4 regions of the Streptomyces sp. NPDC048361 genome follow, and region 4 is predicted to be linked to each of the others. Evidence: riboswitches for the same ligand, from Rfam matches in the RefSeq annotation. Region 4 holds a riboswitch; each other region holds the start of a gene.
The links. A riboswitch is a leader RNA that binds a small molecule or an ion and turns the genes downstream of it on or off. The one in region 4 is predicted to bind cobalamin.
Positions count from the first base shown of each region.

Region 1: it holds a riboswitch for cobalamin, as region 4 does, so the genes downstream of both, AB0D31_RS17660 (cobalamin biosynthesis protein) here and AB0D31_RS04600 (ribonucleoside-diphosphate reductase subunit alpha) in region 4, are expected to answer to the same signal.
Region 2: it holds a riboswitch for cobalamin, as region 4 does, so the genes downstream of both, AB0D31_RS01370 (ABC transporter substrate-binding protein) here and AB0D31_RS04600 (ribonucleoside-diphosphate reductase subunit alpha) in region 4, are expected to answer to the same signal.
Region 3: it holds a riboswitch for cobalamin, as region 4 does, so the genes downstream of both, AB0D31_RS28385 (HoxN/HupN/NixA family nickel/cobalt transporter) here and AB0D31_RS04600 (ribonucleoside-diphosphate reductase subunit alpha) in region 4, are expected to answer to the same signal.

Region 1 covers NZ_JBEZKW010000027.1:65,462-70,977, forward strand. Annotated here, with positions in the region: gene AB0D31_RS17640 (class II aldolase/adducin family protein) at 1-570, opposite strand, end outside; gene AB0D31_RS17645 (lysozyme) at 677-1,465, shown strand; gene AB0D31_RS17650 (inorganic phosphate transporter) at 1,597-2,847, shown strand; gene AB0D31_RS17655 (hypothetical protein) at 2,879-3,103, shown strand; cobalamin riboswitch at 3,295-3,436, shown strand; gene AB0D31_RS17660 (cobalamin biosynthesis protein) at 3,531-4,487, shown strand; gene AB0D31_RS17665 (cobyric acid synthase) at 4,469-5,516, shown strand, end outside.
Region 2 covers NZ_JBEZKW010000002.1:38,986-44,501, forward strand. Annotated here, with positions in the region: gene clpS (ATP-dependent Clp protease adapter ClpS) at 1-285, shown strand, start outside; gene AB0D31_RS01355 (DUF2017 domain-containing protein) at 285-875, shown strand; gene AB0D31_RS01360 (amino acid permease) at 1,194-2,657, shown strand; gene AB0D31_RS01365 (M67 family metallopeptidase) at 2,754-3,176, shown strand; cobalamin riboswitch at 3,254-3,404, shown strand; gene AB0D31_RS01370 (ABC transporter substrate-binding protein) at 3,442-4,428, shown strand; gene AB0D31_RS01375 (iron ABC transporter permease) at 4,593-5,516, shown strand, end outside.
Region 3 covers NZ_JBEZKW010000062.1:30,969-36,484, forward strand. Annotated here, with positions in the region: gene AB0D31_RS28375 (nuclear transport factor 2 family protein) at 1-268, opposite strand, end outside; gene AB0D31_RS28380 (LysR family transcriptional regulator) at 413-1,333, shown strand; gene AB0D31_RS28385 (HoxN/HupN/NixA family nickel/cobalt transporter) at 1,371-2,477, opposite strand; cobalamin riboswitch at 2,505-2,722, opposite strand; gene AB0D31_RS28390 (metalloregulator ArsR/SmtB family transcription factor) at 2,799-3,161, shown strand; gene AB0D31_RS28395 (hypothetical protein) at 3,388-3,669, opposite strand; gene AB0D31_RS28400 (arsenate reductase family protein) at 3,788-4,150, shown strand; gene AB0D31_RS28405 (Gfo/Idh/MocA family oxidoreductase) at 4,190-5,095, opposite strand; gene AB0D31_RS28410 (hypothetical protein) at 5,275-5,516, shown strand, end outside.
Region 4 covers NZ_JBEZKW010000005.1:87,192-92,707, reverse strand. Annotated here, with positions in the region: gene AB0D31_RS04605 (ribonucleotide-diphosphate reductase subunit beta) at 1-517, opposite strand, end outside; gene AB0D31_RS04600 (ribonucleoside-diphosphate reductase subunit alpha) at 517-2,901, opposite strand; cobalamin riboswitch at 3,025-3,169, opposite strand; gene AB0D31_RS04595 (Uma2 family endonuclease) at 3,268-3,855, shown strand; gene mctP (monocarboxylate uptake permease MctP) at 3,926-5,516, opposite strand, start outside.

The DNA.
Region 1 (5,516 bases), on a different contig from region 4:
GGTGGCGGCGGTGAGCCAGAGCCGGCACATCCACTCCAGTTGGGCGGTGCGGTCGTAGGCCTGGTCGAGGCCGGCGCCGTAGGTGACGGTTCCGTGGTTCTGGAGGAGGCATCCGGTGCGGCCCTCCAGGGCCTTCAGCATGTTCTGGGCCAGTGCCTCGCTTCCGTACACGGCGTACGGGGCGACGCGGACCGGGCCGCCGAGCGCGGCCGCCATGTAGTGGATCAGCGGGAGTTCGGGCACCAGGGTGGAGACGGCGGTGGCGTGCACGGCGTGGGTGTGGACGACGGCGAGGGCGTCGGTGGTGCGGTACACGGCGAGGTGCATCGGGAGTTCGCTGGTGGGCCGCAGCGCGCCCACGACCTGGCGGCCTTCGAGGTCGACGGCGATGGTGTCGGCGGGCCCGAGCCGGTCGTAGGGGACGCCGGTCGGCGTGACGAGGACGAGTTCGCCGACCCGGACCGACACATTGCCCGATGTTCCGACCACCAGCCCTTCGGCCGCGGTCCTGCGCGCGGTGTCGACCAATTGGGCCCATGCCGCGGCGATGGCCGCCTCGTTGTCGCTCATGAGACTGATCCTGCCAGGGCGGACGCGTCCCACGGACGGGCCGGGAAGCGATCGTCCACTAGCCTCTGCACGTTTGGGTCCGTACACCGCAATTCGGGGGAAATCCATGGTTCGGGACCAGGGTCCGCTCGCCCGCCTCAGCCGCGCGCGGGCCGCGCTCGCACTGCGCCTGGCGGCCCTCGCGCTGGGCTGTACGGCCCTCACCGCGCTCGCGGCGCCGCACGGTGCGTCGGCGCAGGACAAGCCCGCCGGCCATGACGTCTCCTCGCACCAGCGGAGCGTCGACTGGGCCGCCGCGAAGAGCCGTGGGGCGACCTTCGTGTACGTGAAGGCAACCGAGTCGACGACCTACCGCAACCCGTTCTTCGGGCAGCAGTACGACGGCGCCCGGCGGGTGGGCCTGATCCGGGGCGCCTATCACTTCGCGGTGCCCGACCAGTCCTCGGGCCGGGCGCAGGCGGCGTTCTTCGCGGCCAACGGGGGCGGCTGGCGGGGTGACGGCTGGACCCTGCCGCCCGCGGTCGACCTGGAGCACAACCCGTACGGCAAGGACGCCAGGGGCGGCAGCGGCGACACCTGCTACGGGCTGAGCCCCGCCGAGATGACCGACTGGGTCGCCGGGTTCAGCGACGAGGTGCGGCTGCGCACCGGCCGCCGTCCGGTGATCTACACGACCACGGCGTGGTGGAACCGGTGCACCGGCCACAGCACAGCCTTCGCCGCCGACCACCCCCTGTGGCTCGCCCGGTACGCCGTCGCGCCCGGCGCGCTGCCCGCGGGCTGGTCGTACTGGACGGTGTGGCAGCACGCCAATGGCGGCGGAGCCCTGCCGGGTGACCAGAATCTCTTCAATGGGACTTTTGCGCAGTTGAAACGGTTCGCGGCCGGGCGCTGAACGGCCCCCGGCGGACCGGGGCGGCGCGGGAACCGGCCACGGTCACCAGTGCGCCCGCCCCAGTTCATCTTCCGTTCATTCAGGTTACTTACGTTCGTCCCGCCACTGACGTCGAACGATTGCCTGGGTAAATGGAACACATCACGCTGCTGCTCGCGATTGTGATCGTGACAGCTCTAGTGTTCGATTTCACGAACGGTTTCCACGACACCGCCAACGCGATGGCCACCACCATCTCGACCGGCGCCCTGAAGCCCAAGACGGCGGTCGCCATGTCCGCCGCGCTCAACCTGGTCGGCGCGTTCCTGTCGGTGGAGGTCGCCAAGACGATCTCCGGCGGGATCATCGACGAAAAGGGAATCCGCACCGAGGTCATCTTCGCTGCCCTGGTCGGTGCCATCCTCTGGAATCTCCTGACCTGGCTGCTCGGGCTGCCCTCCAGCTCCTCCCACGCCCTGTTCGGCGGCCTCATCGGCGCCGCGGTCATGTCGGCCGGCTGGTCCTCGGTCCACGGCTCCACCGTCGTCACCAAGGTGCTGCTCCCGGCCGTGGCCGCCCCGATCGTCGCGGGCATCGCCGCGATGCTGGCCACCAGGCTCACGTACCGGCTCAACCGGAACACCGCCGACAAGGCCACCGCCAAGGGGTACCGCGCCGGGCAGATCGCATCGGCCGGCCTGGTCTCGCTCGCCCACGGCACCAACGACGCCCAGAAGACGATGGGCATCATCACCCTCGCCCTGGTCACCGCCGGGGTGCTGCACCCCGGCGCGAACCCCCCGCTGTGGGTCATCGTCTCGGCCGGTCTGGCCATCGCGATGGGCACCTACCTCGGCGGCTGGCGCATCATCCGCACCATGGGCAAGGGCCTCACCGAGTTGCGTCCGCCGCAGGGCTTCGCCGCCCAGACCGGCGCGGCGACCGTCATCCTCGCCTCCTCGCACATCGGCTTCTCGCTCTCCACCACCCAGGTCTGCTCGGGCTCGGTCATGGGCGCCGGCATCGGCCGCAAGGGCGGAGTGGTCCGCTGGTCCACCGCGACCCGCATGGCCGTCGCCTGGATCCTGACGCTGCCGGCCGCCGGACTCGTCGGCGCGGGCGCGGAGTTCCTCACCCAGCAGGGCCCCTGGGGCATCGCCGCCGTCGCGCTCCTCCTGATCGCCGGCTCGGGCATCATCTGGAAGCTGTCGCGCCGCCAGCCGGTCGACGCCCACAACGTCACCGCCGACGACGCCCCCGTGGCCGAGCCCGCCGGTGTCATCACCACCGCCATCGCCGCGGTCAGCCCGCCGCCCACCGGTCTGGCGCTCGCGTCGACCGACCTCAGGGCCACGATCCAGGCCCCGGCCCCCGCCGACCCGCCCACTCCGGCGGCGGTCTGACTCGGTCGCTCCGGCCAGCTAAGGAATCCTCATGCACATCGACTGGGCAGCTCTTGGCTCCGTCTTCGGCGTCAGCCTCGCGGTGACCGTCGGCCTGGTGGGCCTGTTCACCCTCGGCATCGTCGGCCTCACCAAGCGGGAGGCCGCGGCCTCCGGCACCGCGGGCAACGTGGCGATGGCCCGCACCGGGGCGTACGCCTGCTTCGCGCTCTGCGCGGCGGCCGTGGCGTACGGGATCTACCTGATCGTCGCCTGACCCGCGGGCGTCGTCAGACGCCTGATCCGCGGGTGACAGCCACCTGACCCGCGGACATCAGTCACCTGACCCGCGGGCATCGGTCGCCCGACCCGCACGCCCCACCCGAACCGCCCCGTGGCCCGCGCCGCGGGGCGGTTCGCTGTGGTGCCGGGCACTCTCTCGCGCCGCAGGTCAACGGCAAGTTGACGGCTGTTCTCGGGGCGTGGTGGACTGCACCGGCCAGCTACGGCGGCAGAAGAGGAAGCCGGTGCGAATCCGGCGCGGTCCCGCCACTGTCACCGGGGAGCGATCCCCGCGAGCCAGGAACTCTCACCGCCGGTCACGTCGAACCAGGGCGCGGACACCCTGAGTGAGGACATACCGCCATGCGCGCCTGCCCGTTGAGACCTTCCGGCCCGTGCCGCTCCGCCCTGGCGCGCTGAGCATGCGAGCCGACCGCACCTTCGTCTACGGCGCGACCGCCGGACTCATCGGCGACCTCCTGCTCGGCGACCCGCGCCGCGGCCATCCCGTCGCCGCGTTCGGCCGGGCGGCCGGCGCCGTCGAACGCGCCCTGTGGCGCGACCACCGCGGCTGGGGCGCCCTGCACACCGCCGTGTGCGCGGGCGGCGCCGCGGGCGCCGCGGCCCTGCTCTCCCGTGCCGTACGCGACCGTTCCGTCGCGGCCGCCGCGCTGACCGCGGCCGCCACCTGGAGCGTGGTGGGCGGCACCTCGCTCGGCCGCGAGGCGCGGGCCATCGGGGCCGCACTCGCCGCGGGCGATGTGGACGCGGCGCGGGAGCGCCTGCCGCACCTGTGCGGACGCGACCCGCACTCCCTGGACGCCGACGGCGTCGCGCGCGCCGTGGTCGAGTCCGTCGCCGAGAACACCTCCGACGCGGTCGTCGGCGCCCTGGTGTGGGGCGCGCTCGCGGGCGTGCCGGGCCTCGTGGGCTTCCGCGCGGTCAACACCCTCGATGCGATGGTCGGGCACAAGTCGGCCAAGTACCGCCGGTACGGCTGGGCCTCGGCACGCCTGGACGACGTGATGGGCTGGCCGGGCGCCCGCCTCACCGCCGCCCTCGCCGCGCTCGCGGGGCCCGACTCCAGGGGCGCGGTACGGGCCTGGCGCACCGACGCGGGCCGGCACCCGAGCCCCAACGCGGGCCCGGTGGAAGCCGCGTTCGCGGGGGCGCTCGGCGTGCGGCTCGGCGGCACGCTCTCCTACGCGGGACGGGTCGAGCACCGGCCGGTCCTGAACACGGCGGGCCGCGCCGTCGAAGTCGCGGACATCGAACGGGCGGTACGGCTCTCACGCACGGTGGGCTGGCTGACGCTGGCCGGCGCCGTGGTCGCGCGAGCCGCTGTGAGGAGGGGACGTACATGGGTGGCGGGCTGCTGATCGCGGGCACCACATCGGACGCCGGCAAGAGCGTCGTCACGGCCGGGATCTGCCGCTGGCTGGTGCGCCGGGGCGTCAAGGTGGCCCCCTTCAAGGGGCAGAACATGTCGCTGAACTCGTTCGTGACGCGCGAGGGCGCGGAGATCGGCCGGGCGCAGGCGATGCAGGCGCAGGCGGCCCGGGTGGAGCCGACCGCCCTGATGAACCCGGTGCTGCTCAAACCCGGCAGCGACCGCTCCAGCCAGGTCGTCCTGATGGGCAGGCCGGTGGGCGAGTTGAGCGCCCGCGGGTTCTTCGGCACGTCCGGCGGGCCGTCCGCCGGGAAGGCACTGGGCGGAGGGCGCCGAGAGGCGCTCCTCGGCCCCGTGCTGGACTGCCTCGCGGAGCTCCGGACAACGTATGACGCCGTGATCTGCGAGGGGGCGGGCAGCCCGGCGGAGATCAATCTGCGGCGCACCGACATCGTCAACATGGGCATCGCGCGGGCCGCCCGGCTGCCCGTCGTCGTGGTCGGCGACATCGACCGGGGCGGGGTCTTCGCCTCGTTCTTCGGCACCACGGCGCTGCTGAGCCCCGAGGACCAGGCGCTGGTCGCGGGGTACGTCGTCAACAAGTTCCGCGGCGATGTGACGCTCCTGGAGCCCGGCATCGAGATGCTGCGCGGCCTCACCGGACGGCACACCTACGGGATCCTGCCCTACGCCCACGGCCTCGGCATCGACGAGGAGGACGGCCTGCGTGTCTCGATGCGCGGAACCGTACGCGAGTCGGTGGTGGCACCGCCCGTGGGCGAGGACGTGCTGCGGGTCGCGGTGTGCGCGGTGCCGCTGATGTCCAACTTCACCGATGTGGACGCACTCGCCGCCGAACCCGGCGTCGTCGTGCGGTTCGTGGACCGGCCCGAGGAGCTCACCGACGCCGACCTCGTGGTGGTGCCCGGCACCCGCGGCACCGTCCGCGCCCTGGAGTGGCTGCGCGAGCGCGGCCTCGCGGCAGAGCTGGCCAGAAGGGCCGCCGACGGCCGCCCGG
Region 2 (5,516 bases), on a different contig from region 4:
ATCGAACGCCCCGAGTCGGCGGAGTCGAGCCTTCCCGTCGCCGAGCCCGACGTGCCCTGGGTGACACTCGTCCATAACGACCCCGTCAACCTGATGAGCTATGTGCAGTACGTCTTCCAGTCCTACTTCGGCTACTCGAAGGACAAGGCCCACAAGCTGATGCTCGACGTGCACCACAAGGGACGGGCCGTGGTCTCCAGCGGCAGCCGCGAGGAGATGGAACGCGACGTGCAGGCCATGCACGGCTACGGACTGTGGGCCACCCTCACCCAGGACCGCGGCTGATGGCCGGGGCCGTGAGCGGCTTCGAGCCGCTGCCCCGCGGCGGCGCGGCGGCCGCGTTCGACGAGGTCGAGATCGCCATCCTGCGCTCGCTCGCCGTCCAGCTGCTCGAACTCGTCGGGCCCGGTGACGAGCCGGCCGAGGACGCGGACCCGCTGGCCGCCCTGTTCGCCGAGGGCCCGAGCGAACCGCCCGCCGACCCGGCGCTCGCCCGCCTGTTCCCCGAGGCGTACGCGAGCGAGGAGAGCGACGAACTGCGCGCCAAATCGGCCGAGTTCAGGCGCTTCACCGAGAACGACCTGCGCGCGCGCAAGCGCAGCGACGCCCTCGCGGTCGTGCACGGCCTGGACGCCCTGACGCCCCAGGGCGACGGCGGCGCCGTCCTCAAGCTGACAGCCGAGGACGCGCGGCACTGGCTCGGCGCCCTCAACGACCTGCGCCTGACCATCGCGACCCGTCTGGAGATCACGGACGAGGACGAGAGCGGCGAGCTGTACCGGCTGCCGGACGACGACCCGCGCAAGCCGATGGTGATGGCCTATCTGTGGCTGGGTGTGTTGCAGGAAACACTCATCGAAACGCTCATGCCCTGACCGATCGACCGGAAGAGGAGCGTTCGCTCAGCGGACGCTCAAATCCGTATAACGATCCTGTTACCCCATCGATCTGCTTTGTCATATTGACGAACCTTTGTCCGCTTCTTCCTGTGATCTGCGCCACAAAGCCCGCTGGGGATCACCCATAAGGCCGTGATAAATCTTCACGACCACCCGGGGACGCCACCCATGTTCCCGGGGGCGCTTCGACCGGCAGACCGCCGGTGGCACTCCATCCACATCCGGGGGGATCAGGACCTGATCCGACGCTTCGTGACGAGGCGGGCGGGTCAGCATGGAGAAAGGCGCACCACCATGACCTCAGCGCAGGTCGACCAGCACGGAGACCGTCCTGCCGGCATTGAGGCCGCGGGGACCGCCCAGGCTCCGGGCGAGGGCTCGGGCGAGGGATACCAGCGGGGCCTCGGGGCCCGGCAGATCCAGATGATCGCGATCGGCGGTGCCATCGGCACCGGCCTCTTCCTCGGCGCGGGCAAGGCCATCTCGAAGGCCGGCCCCAGCCTCATCCTGGCCTACGCCATCGCGGGCCTGGTCATCTTCTTCATCATGCGCGCCCTCGGCGAGCTGCTCATGTACCGCCCGGTGTCGGGCTCCTTCTCGGAGTACGCCCGCGAGTTCGTCGGCCCGTTCTGGGGCTATGTGACCGGCTGGACGTACTGGCTCTTCTGGGTCGTCACCGGCATCACCGAAGTGACCGCTGCCGCCCAGTACATGTCCTTCTGGACCCACAAGAGCTTCCCGCAGTGGGCCTACGCGCTCATCTTCACGCTGGTCCTGTACGCGGTGAACCTCATCTCCGTGAAGCTCTTCGGTGAGCTGGAGTTCTGGTTCTCGATGGTCAAGGTGACCGCCATCGTCGGCATGATCCTGATCTGCGCCGGCATCCTCACCGTCGGCTTCTCCGACGCCGCGGACACCGCCACCGTCGCCAACCTGTGGAGTGACGGCGGGTTCTTCCCCAAGGGCATCGGCGGCACGCTGATGACGCTCCAGATCGTGATGTTCGCCTTCCTCGCCGTCGAGCTGGTCGGTGTGACCGCCGGCGAGTCCAAGGACCCCGAGAAGACGCTGCCCAAGGCCATCAACACCGTGCCGTGGCGCATCGCCGTCTTCTACATCGGCGCCCTGATCATGATCCTCTCGGTCGTCCCGTGGCACGAGTTCCAGCCCGGTGTCAGCCCCTTCGTCGCCGCCTTCCAGAAGATGGGCCTCGGCATCGGCGCGGCCATCGTCAACTTCGTCGTGCTGACCGCCGCGCTCTCCTCCTGCAACTCGGGCATGTACTCCACCGGCCGCATGCTGCGCGACCTCGCGCTCAACGGCCAGGGCCCGAAGGTCTTCACCAAGCTCACCAAGTCCGGCACCCCGCTGGTCGGCACCTCGGTCTCCGCCGCGCTCATGCTGGTCGGCGTGTGGATCAACTACGTGGCGCCCGGCAAGGCCTTCGACTACGTGGTCTCCTTCGCCACCATCTCCGGCATGTGGGCCTGGATCATGATCCTGGTCTGCCAGATCCGCTACCGCGCCAAGGCCGACCGCGGCGAACTGCCGCAGTCCACCTTCCGCGCCCCCGGCGCCCCGTACACCAGCTGGTTCGCACTGCTCTTCATCTTCATGGTCATCGTGATGATGGGCATCGACAAGGACTCCCGCGTCTCGCTGTACTGCGCGCCGCTGTGGGCCCTGATCCTCGGCGTCTCCTACCTGGTCCTCAAGGCCAAGAACCCCGAGAACAAGGCGTTCGCCAAGCGCGCCTGAGCCGCCGCTGAAGCTCTGACCAGCAGGTTCTCACCATGCGGGCCGTTCCGTATCGCACCTCGATACGGGACGGCCCGTCTGCTTATCCTTGCCGACATGCTGACCCTCACCCAGGCCCTGTACGACCAGCTCGTGGCGCACGCCCGCGCCGACCACCCCGACGAGGCGTGCGGTGTGGTCGCGGGCCCGGCCGGCACCGGCCGCCCCGAGCGCTTCATCCCGATGCTGAACGCGGCCCGCTCGCCCACGTTCTACGAGTTCGACTCGCAGGACCTCCTCAAGCTCTACCGCGACCTCGACGACCGCGACGAGGAGCCGGTGATCGTCTACCACTCCCACACCGCGACCGAGGCCTACCCCTCCCGCACCGACGTGACGTACGCCAACGAGCCCGGCGCGCACTACGTCCTGGTGTCGACGGCGGACACGGACGGCGCGGGCGAGTTCCAGTTCCGCTCCTACCGCATCGTGGACGGCGTGATCACTGAGGAAGATGTAAGGGTCGTAGAGGCCTACTGACGAATACGCGTACGGGCGGATTTCGCGCATACTGTGCATGCGCGCGTTCTGTCCGTGCGCACGGCCGCCGGCTGTGCGCACCTTCGCCGTCCGTGCGCACCTTCGATCACGGGGCGGCAGGACCCAGGAAGCCGGTGCGAATCCGGCACGGTCCCGCCACTGTGACCGGCGCCGAGGACACCCCTCGGCGCCGGAAGCCAGGAACTGGCCTGCCGCCTTCTCCCATCGACAGGGGACGTGGAAATCCCCTTGGAGGAGCTCGGCCATGCTCTGGCGCCGCGCGGCACTCGCCGCCGCCCTGCTGTTCCCGCTCGCCGCGTGCACCTCGCCCGCGCGACCCGAGGCCGCGGGCGGTCCCGCCCCCGGCTTCCCGTACACGGTCACCAACTGCGGGGTGACGACGACATACACCGCGCCCCCGAAGCGGGCGGTGACGATGAACCAGCACGCCACCGAGGTGATGCTGGAGCTGGGCCTCGTCAAGTCCCTCGCCGGGACCGCCTACTTGGACGACAAGGTGCTGTCGAAGTACGCGGCGGACTACCGCACGGTCCCGGTCCTGGCCGCCGCATACCCCTCCTACGAGAAGCTCCTGTCCGTCAACCCGGACTACGTCTACGGCGGTTACGCCTCCGCCTTCGCCGCGAACGAGGGCCGCGGCCGCGAAGCCCTCGCCAAGAGCGGCATCAACTCCCGTCTCAACGTGGAGAACTGCCCCAAGGGCGCGGCGACCACGATGAACGACGTGTACGAGGAGGTCCGCGAGGTCGGCCGCACCTTCGGCGTGCCCGACCGGGCGGAAAGCTGGGTGAAGGCGGCCGAGGCCACCAACGCGAAAGTGGCCCGCACGGGCGCGCCGCCGGTGCCGGTCTTCGTCTACGACAGCGGCGACGCGACGGCGTTCACCCTCGGCGGCAAGGGCATCGGCAACGACATCGTGACGCGGGCGGGCGGCCGCAACGTCGTCGCGGACGACCTCAGGACGAAGTCGTTCGGCGACGCGAGCTGGGAGAACGTGGTGGCCCGCGCCCCCGAGACCATCCTGATCCTGGACTACGGCGGCACGAGCGTGGAGGCCAAGAAGAAGCGCCTGCGCGACGACCCGGCCCTGGCGTCCGTCCCCGCCGTCAAGAACAACCGGTTCGCGGTCCTGCCCCTGTCCGACATGGTGACGGGCGTTCGGGCGCCGGACGCGGTGGCGAAGCTGGCGACACAGCTCTCCGCGACGGCGGGGGCGGGGGCGGGGGCGTGAACGAGCTCCCGAACACGGGCTCACCGCGCACCGCAGCTCTCCGCGACGGCGGGGGCGGGAACGGGGGAGTGAGGGAGCCCCTGAACACGGGCTCACCGCGACGCACACCGAGCGGGGCGGCGCAGAGCCACGGTGAGCCGGATCGGGGCCCAAGAGGCGCGGCCGTGACCCCGCGCCTGCGCTACCCCGCGCTGCTCGGCGGACTCACCCTCGTGCTCCTGGCCGCGGCCACCGCCGGGCTCGCGCTCGGCTCGGTGCGGATACCGGCCGGCGATGTCCTGGCCATCGTCACCGGCGCCGCCGAACCCGGCCCGTACCGCACGATCGTCCTGGAGGTCCGGGCACCCCGCGTCGTGCTCGGCGCGGTCACCGGCGCCGGGCTCGCCGTCATCGGCACCACCCTCCAGGCCCTCGTCCGCAACCCCCTCGCCGACCCGTTCCTGCTCGGCGTCTCCAGCGGCGCGTCCGCCGGAGCCGTCGCCGTCATCGTCCTCGGAGCCGGCGCGGGCCTCGCCACCACCGTCGCCCTGCCCGCCGCCGCCTTCGCGGGCGCGCTCGCCGCCCTCGTCCTCGTCTACGCCCTCGCCCGGCGCGCCGGCTCGATGACCGGCGGCCGCCTGGTCCTCGCCGGGGTCGCCGTCTCCTACGTCCTGTCGGCGCTCACCAGCCTGATCCTCGTCACCTCCGCCCGCGCCGAGCACGTACAGGAAGTGCTGCACTGGACGCTCGGCGGACTCGGCGGCGCCCGCTGGTCCATGCTCGCCCTGCCCGCCACCGCCCTCGTCCTCGGCACCCTCGTCCTGATCACCCTGGCCCGCCCCCTGGACCTGCTGCTCGTCGGCGAGGAGGGCGCCACCGTGCTCGGCCTCGACGCGGGCCGCTTCCGCGCCGCCGCCTTCGTCCTCACCTCCCTGCTCACCGGTGTCCTCGTCGCGTACACCGGGGCGATCGGCTTCGTCGGCCTGATGGTTCCGCACGCCGCCCGCATGGCCGTCGGCGCCGCCCACCGCACCCTGCTCCCCGTCGCGGCACTCGGCGGCGCCGCCTTCCTCGTCGTCGCCGACCTCGCCGCCCGCACCGTCGCCGCA
Region 3 (5,516 bases), on a different contig from region 4:
GGGTCGAGGTCAGGGCGATGTCGCCGTTGATCAGGGTCGGCAGGGGCTGCTCCGGCTCGAAGTGGGGGCGGTTGGCGAGCACCTTCGCCCATAGCTCGCGGATGGCCTCGCGGCCCACCGTCCGGCTGCCCGGCGGGTAGGCCATGACCGCGTCCTCCGCGTACAGGGCGGCGACCCCGGCCGCGTCCCCGGCGTTGGAGCGCTCGACGAACAGGCGGGTGATGTCCTCGGGCCGCATGGCCTTCTCGTACTTCTCGTACTCCGGCACGGGTTCCTCCTGATGCTCGCGTAGCGGTAGCGGTAGCGGTAGCAGTAGCGGTAGCCGTCGAGTTCGTCCCGACGTCGTCCAGCCTGGTCCCGTCCTCGTCAGAAGTCCAACAGATGGGTCGGATCGGAACTAGAATCTGTAGTCATGGATCTCAGGCAGCTCGAATACTTCGTCGCGGTCGCCGAGGAGCAGAACTTCACGCGGGCGGCCGAGCGGGTGCACATCAGCCAGTCCGGGGTCAGCGCCCAGATCCGGCAGTTGGAGCGCGAGCTCGGGGCCCAGCTCTTCGACAGGTCGGCGCGCACCGCCACCCTCACCGACGCGGGGCGGGCCGCGCTCGGCCACGCCCGCGCCGCGCTCTCGGCCGCCGCGGCGGTCGGGCAGTCGGTGGGCGAGGTCACCGGCCTCGTCCGGGGTCGGCTGAGCATCGGCATGGTCATCGGCTGCACCATCACCCCGCTGTTCGACGCCCTCGCCGCGTTCCACCGGGCCCACCCCGGCGTGGAGGTCTCGCTGCTTGAGGACAGCTCCGACCGGCTGATCGACTGGGTCCGCACCGGCACCCTCGACCTCGCCCTCATCGGGACACCGAGCGCCACCCACGACGGCCTCGACGCGCTGACGATCATCGAGGAGGGCCTTGTCGCGGCGGTCCCGGACGGCCACCCGTTGGCGAAGCGGCGCCGCGTCGCCCTGCGCGACCTCGCCGCGTACCCGATCGTGTGCATGCCGCAGGGCACGGGGCTGCGCTCGGTCTTCGACCGGGCCTGCGCCGCGCGCGCCGTCACCCCCGTGATCGCCTTCCAGGCGAGCGCCGCCGACGCGATCGCCGACCTCGCCGACCGCGGACTCGGCGTCGCCGTGCTCAGCGCGTCGATGGCGGCGCGCTACAGCGGCCGGCTCACCGCCCGCCCCATCGAGGACATCGACGCGCCGGCCTTCCTGTCGCTCGTCTGGAGACCCAACGCCGGCCCCGCGGTACGGGAGTTGCTCGCGTACGGACGGCGGGCGTTCGGCTCGACCACCTCCCCCGCGTCCGCAAAGGGAGGGGGCGCGCCTTCCTGAGGCCTCCCCCGGCCCCGGGCACCCCGTTACGGAAGCCTCACGCCCCCGAAGCCGCCCACTTCTGCTCCACCTTCCCCAGCCGCCAGTACGCCAGCGCCGCCGCCCACACCACCACGAACAGGCCGACGATGACGAAGCCCACGTTGTCCAGGTCGAGGTCGGCGATCCAGCCGCTGACCGGGTCGGTGAGGTCGAACTTCTCGTGCATGACCCCGACCAGTTCGATGGTGCCGATGAAGAAGGCGACGGCGATCGACAGGCCGGTGATGGTGAGGTTGTAGTAGACCTTGCGCACGGGGTTGGAGAACGCCCACTGATAGGCGAAGTTCATGAAGGTGCCGTCCAGGGTGTCGAACAGGCTCATCCCGGCGGCGAACAGCAGCGGCAGGCACAGGATCGCGTACCAGGGCAGCCCCGCAGCCGCGCCCGTGCCGGCCATCACCATCAGGGTGACCTCGGTGGCGGTGTCGAAGCCCAGGCCGAAGAGGAAGCCGAGCGGGAACATCTGCCCCGGCCGCGAGATCGACTTGGTGAACCGGCCGAGGAGGCGGTTCATGAACCCCCGCGAGTCCAGGTGGGCTTCGAGCTCCTTCTCGTCGTACGCACCCGAGCGCATCGCGCGGAACACCTTCAAGATGCCGAACAGGGCGACCAGGTTGAGCGCGGCGATCAGATAGAGGAACGAGCCGGACGCGGTGGTTCCGACGACGCCGAGCACCTGGTGGGTGCTGGAGCCCTCGTTCATGAGGGTGCCCGCGAGCTGGGCGCCACCCGCCACGAGCGCCGCCATGACGACGACGACGCTGGAGTGGCCGAGCGCGAACCAGAAACCGACGGAGACCGGCCGCTTGCCGTCGGCCATCAGCTTGCGGGTCGTGTTGTCGATGGCGGCGATGTGGTCGGCGTCGAAGGCGTGCCGCATGCCGAGGGTGTACGCGGTGATGCCGAGGCCTATGCCGTACGTCTTGGTGCCGACCGCGTAGTGGGCGGGGGCCACCAGAAGGAACAGGATGCCGAAGGCGACGACGTGCAGGGCGGCTATGACCGCGAGCAGGACGCCGGTACGGACGGTGTCCTCGCGGCGCCAGCGGAAGATCGGCGAGGCGGCGCCCGCCTCGGAAGGCGTGCGGGTGGACAGGGTCATGCGGTCACGCTCCAGCACCTCGTGGATCACTTCGTGAGATGCCGCGGCCGGTCTCCTGGCTGACGGGTGGGTGCGGCCGCCCTGCCTTCCCAGCCAGGTGGATCCTGGCCAGTGGCGTCGCGGGGACGGCTGCTCCCCCGGAAAATCCTTACGGGGGAACCCGATCACAGTGGCGAGGGCCGCTCCGGTTTCGCACCGGTCTTCCCGAACACCACGGCCAGCTCACCCTAGACGCTGCGCAGTTGCCCGCACAGCTGCACAGCTGTGCAGGTATCGAAGATCACACGGAGTGCTCCGGCCGGCGCCTGCGAGGATGCGGGTATGCATCTCGTCCCCGCCGACCGCGCCGGCCACCGCACCATCGACGGCCACCGGGTCTGCGACGCCATCGCCGCGATCGGCGACCCCGAGCGCGTACGGGCCTGGGCCGAGCGGTTCTCGCTGCTCGCCGACGCCAACCGGCTCGCGCTGCTGCTCGCCCTGCACCGGACGGGCCCGCTCGCCGTCTCCGACCTCGCGGTGGCGACGGGCATGCGCGATCCGGCCGTCTCGCAGGCCCTGCGGTTGCTGCGGGCCGCCGGGGCGGTCGCCGGGGAGAAGGAGGGACGCGTGGTGCGCTACCGGTTGGTGGACGAGGTGGTCGCGCGCCTCCTCGACCAGTACGCGGTGACGACGGCGGGGTGAGCCCGGGCGCGGCCCGGACCCCGGCCACGCCTCGCTGGCATGACCGGAGCCGGGCGACCGCACGGCCGACGGCCGTCACAGCTCACCGGCCGTTACAGCTCACCAACCGGGACAACTCAACTACCGGCCGGCCCAACAGCTGAACAGCCGTCACGGATCAGCGGCCGTCGCAGGGTCTACGGCCGTCGTAAGCCACCGTCCGTCGTGGGTCAACGGCCGTCGAGGGTCAACGGCCGTCGTAGATCAGCGCACGCACCATCCGGCAGGTCGTCTCCGACGGCTGGTGGACGCCGATGAGCGCGGCCACTGTGCGTATGGTGCGGTCGGGTGCCTGCTCGGGTCGGTACACTCCCGTGTCGAGCAGGGCGATGGCCAGGCGCATGGCCTTCAGACGCCGGTTGTGCGACTCGTACCACACACGCGGACGCCCGGCGGGCAGCGGCACCTTGCGAAGGGGCTGGAGGGACAGCTGTTTCGGGGCGTGCGAGGTCAGTGCGGCAGCGGTCATGGGCATCCTCCTGGGCAGTCGGGAACCCTCACTTACTGCTTCGATTTTACCGGGGCCCACTGACAATCGCCCCTGGTCGGCCGGGCTTTGAGGGTGCGGCACGAGTACGCTTGCGGGCATGGAGATCTGGATCAACCCGGCCTGTTCGAAGTGCCGCAGCGCGGTGAGTCTGCTGGACGCGGAGGGCGCCGACTACACGGTGCGCCGCTACCTCGAAGACGTCCCCTCCCCCGACGAGATCCGGGCCGTCCTCGACCGGCTCGGTCTCGAACCGTGGGACATTACGCGCACCCAGGAGGCCGACGCCAAGGAGCTCGGCCTGAAGGACTGGCCGCGCGACGCGGACGCCCGCGAGCGCTGGGTGACGGCGCTCGCCGAGCACCCCAAGCTGATTCAGCGCCCGATCATCACGGCCGACGACGGCACGGCCGTGGTGGGCCGCACCGACGACGCCGTACGGGACGCCCTGAAGCGCACATAGCCTTCCGCCCGGCAGCTCGTCCCGCCCGGAAGCTCGTCGTCAGACCCGGCCGAGCTGGGCCTCCGCGTCGGCGAGCAGCTCGGTGATCCGCGCGCCGAACCGGGCGTCGCACGGGTGCGGAACGCCGGTGCGGGCCGCCTCCAGGAGTGCGTCGATCGCGGCGCCGAACGCGTCGAGCGCGCCGCCCCAGTCCGGCATGACCTCGGCGCCGGCCTCGCCGAGCAGCGCCACCTCGACGCCCGCGGCGGCCGGCGGCGCGGTGAAGCTGAGGTCGGCGGTACTGGAGGCGCCCGAGGCGTGGCGCAGGATCAGGTGCGCGGTGTCGCCGGGGCCGCCCGCCGCCGTCAGGGCGGTCACCTCGCCGAACACGCCGGTCAGCACGGCGAGCGCGTGCGGCCCGACGTCCCAGAGCGCGCCCTTCTCACCCCGCCAGGGCGACGCGGCGTACGGGCTCTGCTCGGCGCCCGGCGTGAACAGCGACCCGTACCACCGCGCCCGCCCGGTGAACCAGCCCTGCGCGGCGGCCTGTTGGGCCACCCAGGCCGCGGTCTCCTTCGCGAAGCGCAGCGTGAAGAACACGACGGAGGCGACCTGGGCCCGTTCCGCCGCGTCCGCCACCGCGCGGGCCCCGGCCACATCGGTGGCGACCGGCTTGTCCAGGAGCAGATGGCAGCCCGCCGCGGCGGCCCTGACCGCGAGCGGCGCCTGCACGTCCGGCGGCAGCGCGAAGGCGACGGCGTCGCACGCCGCGAACAGCGCGTCGGGGTCGTCGTACACCGTCACCCCGTGCTCGTCGGCGAGGGCGGCCGCGGCCTCGGGCCGCCGCCCCCACACGCCCGCGAAGTCGACACCGGGATGCGCGGCGAGCGCCGGTGCGTGCGTGGCGACGGCCCAGGGGCCGGTGCCGAGGAGTCCGATGCGTGGGGTCCGGGCGATCTGGTTCATGAGGACCAGTCTGCCCCGGGCGGAATTCCGGTGGCGGGACCAGGGGGGCGGGCTGCTACGTTTTCGGAGCCGGCCGCGGGACTCCGGCGCGACTTCCGGGACTTGCCTCTACAGCAAACATTTCGCTGCTCGCGCCCCCATTCCCCGGCCGGCTTCCCCATCCACGCACGGGAGATCCCATGGCTCAGGAGAGCCGCGCCGACCTGGTGGCGGCCGAGGACGTGCTCCTCTTCGTGAACGCCGCCGTCACCGCCACCGGCCAGCGCGAGTTCCGCTCGGGCGCGGCCGAGCAGCGGCTCTCCCTCGAATTTCTCCACGCCTACGTCCGGGTCAACTACCGCCGGGTGTACGCCGCCGTGCTCGCCCTGGACATCAACGACCACAACGCCGCGCTCATCGTGCGCCACCTCCTGGAGAGCGC
Region 4 (5,516 bases):
TCAGGTTGAGCAGGAAACGGCGCCGGTCGGCCTTGGTCTCCAGGCGGTCGAGCTTCTCCACCTCGTTGATCCACTTGAAGCAGAACTGCGCCTTCTCGCGGATCGAGGGGATCTCCTCCACCGCGTCGAACGCGGCGGCGCGGTCCTGCGGGTCGGGCAGATAAGTGTCGAGCAGCGTCAGATAGAACTGGACGTGCACGGCCTCCTCGAAGAGCTGACGGCTCAAGTAGAGCCGCGCTTCAGGGGAGTTGATGTGCTTGTAGAGGGTGAGCACCAGGTTGTTGGAGACGATCGAGTCGCCCGTCGCGAAGAACGCGACCAGGCGGCCGATCATGTGCTGCTCGCCCGGCGTCAGCTTCGCGAGGTCGGCGACGTCGGAGTGGAGGTCGACCTCCTCGACGGTCCAGGTGTTCTTGATCGCGTCCCGGTAGCGCTCGTAGAAGTCCGGGTAGCGCATGGGACGCAGGGTCAGCTCGAAGCCCGGGTCCAGCAGGTTCTTGTGGTCGGTTGAGCTCATTACTGGCAGGCCTCGCAGGACTCGGGGTTTTCCAGGGAACAGGCGACCGCGTCGGCGTCGGGCGCGGCCTGCTGGACTGGGACGGTGGCGGCCTGCGCGGCGCGGGCGATGCGGGTCGCCGGGCGCGAACGCAGGTAGTACGTCGTCTTCAGGCCCTGCTTCCAGGCGTACGCGTACATCGACGACAGCTTGCCGATGGTGGGCGTCTCCAGGAACAGGTTGAGCGACTGCGACTGGTCGAGGAACGGGGTGCGGGCGGCGGCCATGTCGATCAGGCCGCGCTGCGGGATCTCCCACGCCGTGCGGTACAGGGCGCGGACGTCGGCGGGGATCCAGCCGAAGCCCTGCACCGAGCCGCTTGCCTCGCGCAGCGCCTCCCGGGTCTGCGCGTCCCACACGCCGAGCGCCTTCAGCTCCTCCACCAAGTAGCCGTTGACCTGGAGGAATTCACCGCTCAGCGTCTCGCGCTTGAAAAGGTTGGAGACCTGCGGCTCGATGCACTCGTAGACGCCCGCGATGGACGCGATGGTCGCGGTCGGTGCGATCGCGAGGAGCAGCGAGTTGCGCATGCCGACCTTCGCGATGCGCTCGCGCAGGGCGGCCCAGCGCTCCGGCCAGTTCAGCTCGACGTCGTAGTGGTCGGGGTGGAGCACACCGCGCGCGGTACGGGTCTTGTCCCAGGCGGGCAGCGGACCCGACCGCTCGGCGAGGGCGGCGGAGGCCTCGTACGCGGTCAGCATGATCCGCTCGGACAGCTTCGTCGACAGGGCCTTCGCCTCGGGGGAGTCGAAGGGCAGCCGCAGCTTGAAGAAGACGTCCTGGAGCCCCATCGCCCCCAGGCCCACCGGACGCCACCGGGCGTTGGAGCGGCCGGCCTGCTCGGTCGGGTAGAAGTTGATGTCGACGACCCGGTCGAGGAAGGTGACCGCGGTGCGGACGGTCTCGTCGAGCCGCTCCCAGTCGATGCCGTCGCCGCCGACCCGGGGGTCGACGAACGCGCCCAGGTTGACCGAGCCGAGGTTGCACACGGCCGTCTCGCCGTCGTCGGTGACCTCAAGGATCTCGGTGCACAGGTTGGAGGAGTGGACCGTGTGGCCGGGCTCCGCCGTCTGGTTAGCGGTGCGGTTGGAGGCATCCTTGAACGTCATCCAGCCGTTGCCGGTCTGCGCGAGGGTGCGCATCATGCGGCCGTACAGGTCACGGGCCGGCATGGTCTTGCGGGCGAGCCCCGCGGCCTCGGCCTTGCGGTAGGCGGCGTCGAACTCATCGCCCCACAGGTCGACGAGCTCGGGTACGTCGGCCGGCGAGAACAGCGACCACGTGCCGTCGGCGTCGACGCGGCGCATGAACTCGTCGGGGATCCAGTGCGCGAGGTTCAGGTTGTGCGTACGGCGCTGGTCCTCACCGGTGTTGTCGCGCAGCTCAAGGAACTCCTCGATGTCGCAGTGCCAGGTCTCCAGGTACACCGCGGCCGCGCCCTTGCGCCGCCCGCCCTGGTTGACCGCGGCGACGGAGGCGTCCAGCGTCTTGAGGAACGGCACGATGCCGTTGGAGTGGCCGTTGGTGCCCCGGATCAGCGAACCGCGGCCGCGGATCCGGGAGTACGAGAGCCCGATGCCGCCGGCGTGTTTGGAGAGGCGCGCCACCTGGTGGTAGCGGTCGTAGATGGAGTCCAGCTCGTCGAGCGGTGAGTCGAGCAGGTAGCAGGACGACATCTGGGGGTGGCGGGTGCCGGAGTTGAAGAGCGTGGGGGAGGACGGCAGATAGTCCAGGCGGCTCATCAGGCCGTACAGGGACGCCACTTCGTCCAGGGCCCGTACGCTGCCGTCCTCGGCGAGACCGGAGGCCACCCGCAGCATGAAGTGCTGGGGGGTCTCGACGACCTTGCGGGTGATCGGGTGGCGCAGCAGATAGCGGGAGAACAGGGTGCGCAGGCCGAAGTAGCCGAAGCGGTCGTCGGCGCCGTCGGCGAGCGCGGTGTCCACGAGGGCGTCGAGGCGGTCCGTGTGGGCGAGCACGAAGTCGGCGGTGCGGTCGGCGATCAGGCCCTCGCGGTGGCCGACGGCCACGGACGCGGAGAACGACACCGCGCCCTGGCTCGCGGCCTCTTCGGCGATGGTGACCGTGAGCAGGCGGGCGGCGAGGCGGGAGTACGCCGGGTCCTCGGAGATGAGCCCCGCGGCCGCCTCGGTGGCCAGCTCGCGCAGCTCGGCTGCGTCGGAACGGGCGTTGCGGCCCCGCAGCGCGGCGGCGGCGACCCGGCCCGGGTCGGTGTCCGGGAGGTCGGCGGTGAACTCGGTCAAGGTCCGCAGCAGCGCGGTCCCGGGGGCATCCGCGAGCTCATCGGTGATCGCTGAAGCGGGATCCGCTGGGGCGATGGTCACGTGGGGCACTCCCTCGCTCGGCACGGGGCCTTCGGGGGAGGCGTCGGCGCGCCTCGGGGCAGCCCTCGGCGCGTCGTCCACCGGCCCAACCGCGAGGCCCGGACGTCTGGCACCCGGATCGGTCGAACCGGGCGCACCATCGGCAGGTTGTCGGACTCGGCCCGTACGTATCCGTACGGGTCATACCGTTGCGGGACAGTTCCGGATTCGCACCGGATTCCCCTGCGGCGACAGCGAGCACGAGCATACATGTGGGGGGCACTGTTGACGGCACCCCCCACATGTTGTGTCGCCGGTCGGTCCACGCCCGCCTGTCATAGGGCTCCGCTATCGTCGGGACAGAGCCCTTGAAGGAGGCGAGCCGCGATGACCTCGACTACAGACCGGCCCCACATGTTGACGGAGGATTTCGAGGCCGTCGCACGCATAGCGGCCCGTGAGCGGGAGGGGACGCGGCTCGAATTCATCTACGGGGTCATCAGGAGCAAGGCCATGCCGGACGGGGACCACAACCGGATCGTTCAGTGGCTGCTCAAAATCTGCATGCAGGCTCGGCCGGACGACCTCTTCCTGCACCCCGGGCAGGGGATCAAGGCGGAGAAATACCGGACTGGTCGCGCCATCCCCGATGCGGTGCTCGCTCATCCGGACGCTTTCGTCGGGCAGGGCGACTGGGTGGAGCCCGAGCCGATCCTCATGGTGGTCGAGGTGACCTCGTGGGACTCCGACACGCACCGGCGAGACCATGTCGAGAAGCCACGCGCCTACGCGGAAACCGGCATCCCCGTATACCTGCTCATCGACCGGGCCAAGTGCGAGGTTTCCGTCTACAGCCAGCCCAACGGCCACCGGTACGAGAGCGTCCACATCGTGCCGTACGGCACGGACATCACGCTCCCCGATCCCGTCAACATCACCCTCCAGACCGAGCAGCTCAAGGACTGGACGCGCTGATCGGTGCATACGAAAGGACCGCCGCACCCTCCCAGGGTGCGGCGGCCCTTCCCCGTGCCGACAGCGAACCTCAGTGCGCCGCCCCCGCCGTCGCCGGCGGCAGTTCCGTGGCGACACCGGGGTCGCCCGCGTCCGCCGTGTAGTCCGCCGGCGAGGTCTCGTCGACGCCGTCGGGGGCCTTCACTGCGCGCAGGACGAAGGTCAGGACCACGGTGACCACCACGTTCAGGACGAACGCGGTGAGGCCGATGTAGCCGATCTCGCCGATGCCCGGGATCTCCTTGGAGGAGCCGCCGAAGTGCTTCTGCGTGGGCGAGCCCACCCCGTACGCGGCGAGCGTGCCGTACACCATGCCGACCGCCCAGCCGGCGAGCAGCGCCCAGCGGTGGAACCAGCGCGTGAACAGACCGCCGACCAGCGCCGGGAAGGTCTGCAGGATCCAGATCCCGCCCAGCAGCTGGAAGTTGATGGCGACGGTCTTGTCCATGGTCAGGACGAAGACCAGCGCGCCGACCTTCACCACGAGCGAGACCAGCTTGGAGACCTTGGCCTCCTGCGACGGCGTCGCGTCCGGCTTGATGAAGTCCTTGTAGATGTTGCGGGTGAAGAGGTTCGCGGCCGCGATCGACATGATCGCCGCCGGGACCAGCGCGCCGATGCCGATCGCCGCGAAGGCGACGCCCGCGAACCAGTCGGGGAACATGTCCTCGAAGAGCTGCGGGATGGCGAGCTGCCCGTTCGTGACCTTGACGCCGGCCGCGATCGCCATGAAGCCGAGCAGGGCCAGCAGGCCCAGCATCAGGGAGTACAGCGGCAGGATCGTGGTGTTGCGGCGGATGACGTTGCGGCTGCGCGAGGAGAGCGTCGCCGTGATCGAATGCGGATACATGAAGAGCGCGAGCGCCGAGCCGAGCGCGAGCGTGGCGTAGGTCCACTGGCCGGCGTGGCCGGGCACGAGCGCCCCGGTCGGCTGCCCGGTCTTCGGGTTCGGCGTCGCGAACTTGTGCTCCGCCGCGCTGAAGATGGCGTCGAAGCCGCCCAGCTTGATCGGGATGTAGATGATCGCGACGGCGATCACGAGGTAGATCAGGCCGTCCTTCACGAACGCGATCAGCGCGGGCGCGCGGAGCCCCGAGGAGTACGTGTACGCCGCCAGCACCGCGAAGGCGATGAGCAGCGGCAGGTCCTTGACGAACCAGTTGCCGGACTCGCCGCCCACGCCCATCACGTCCAGCACGGCCTGGATGCCGACCAGTTGAAGCGCGATGTACGGCATCGTGGCGAGGATGCCGGTGATGGCGACCGCGAGCGAGAGGCCCTTGGAGCCGAACCGACCGCGCACGAAGTCCGAGGTGGTCACGTAGCCGTGCTTGTGCGAGACCGACCACAGGCGCGGCAGGAAGGTGAAGATCAGCGGGTAGACGAGGATCGTGTACGGGACCGCGAAGAAGCCCGCCGCGCCGGCCGCGTAGATCGCGGCGGGGACGGCCACGAACGTATAGGCCGTGTAGAGATCGCCGCCGAGCAGGAACCAGGTGACCCAGGTGCCGAACGACCGGCCGCCCAGGCCCCATTCATCGAGGCTCGCCGCGGTCTCGGCCTTGCGCCAGCGGGCGGCCATGAAGCCGATCACGGTGACGGCCACGAAGAAGAAGATGAAG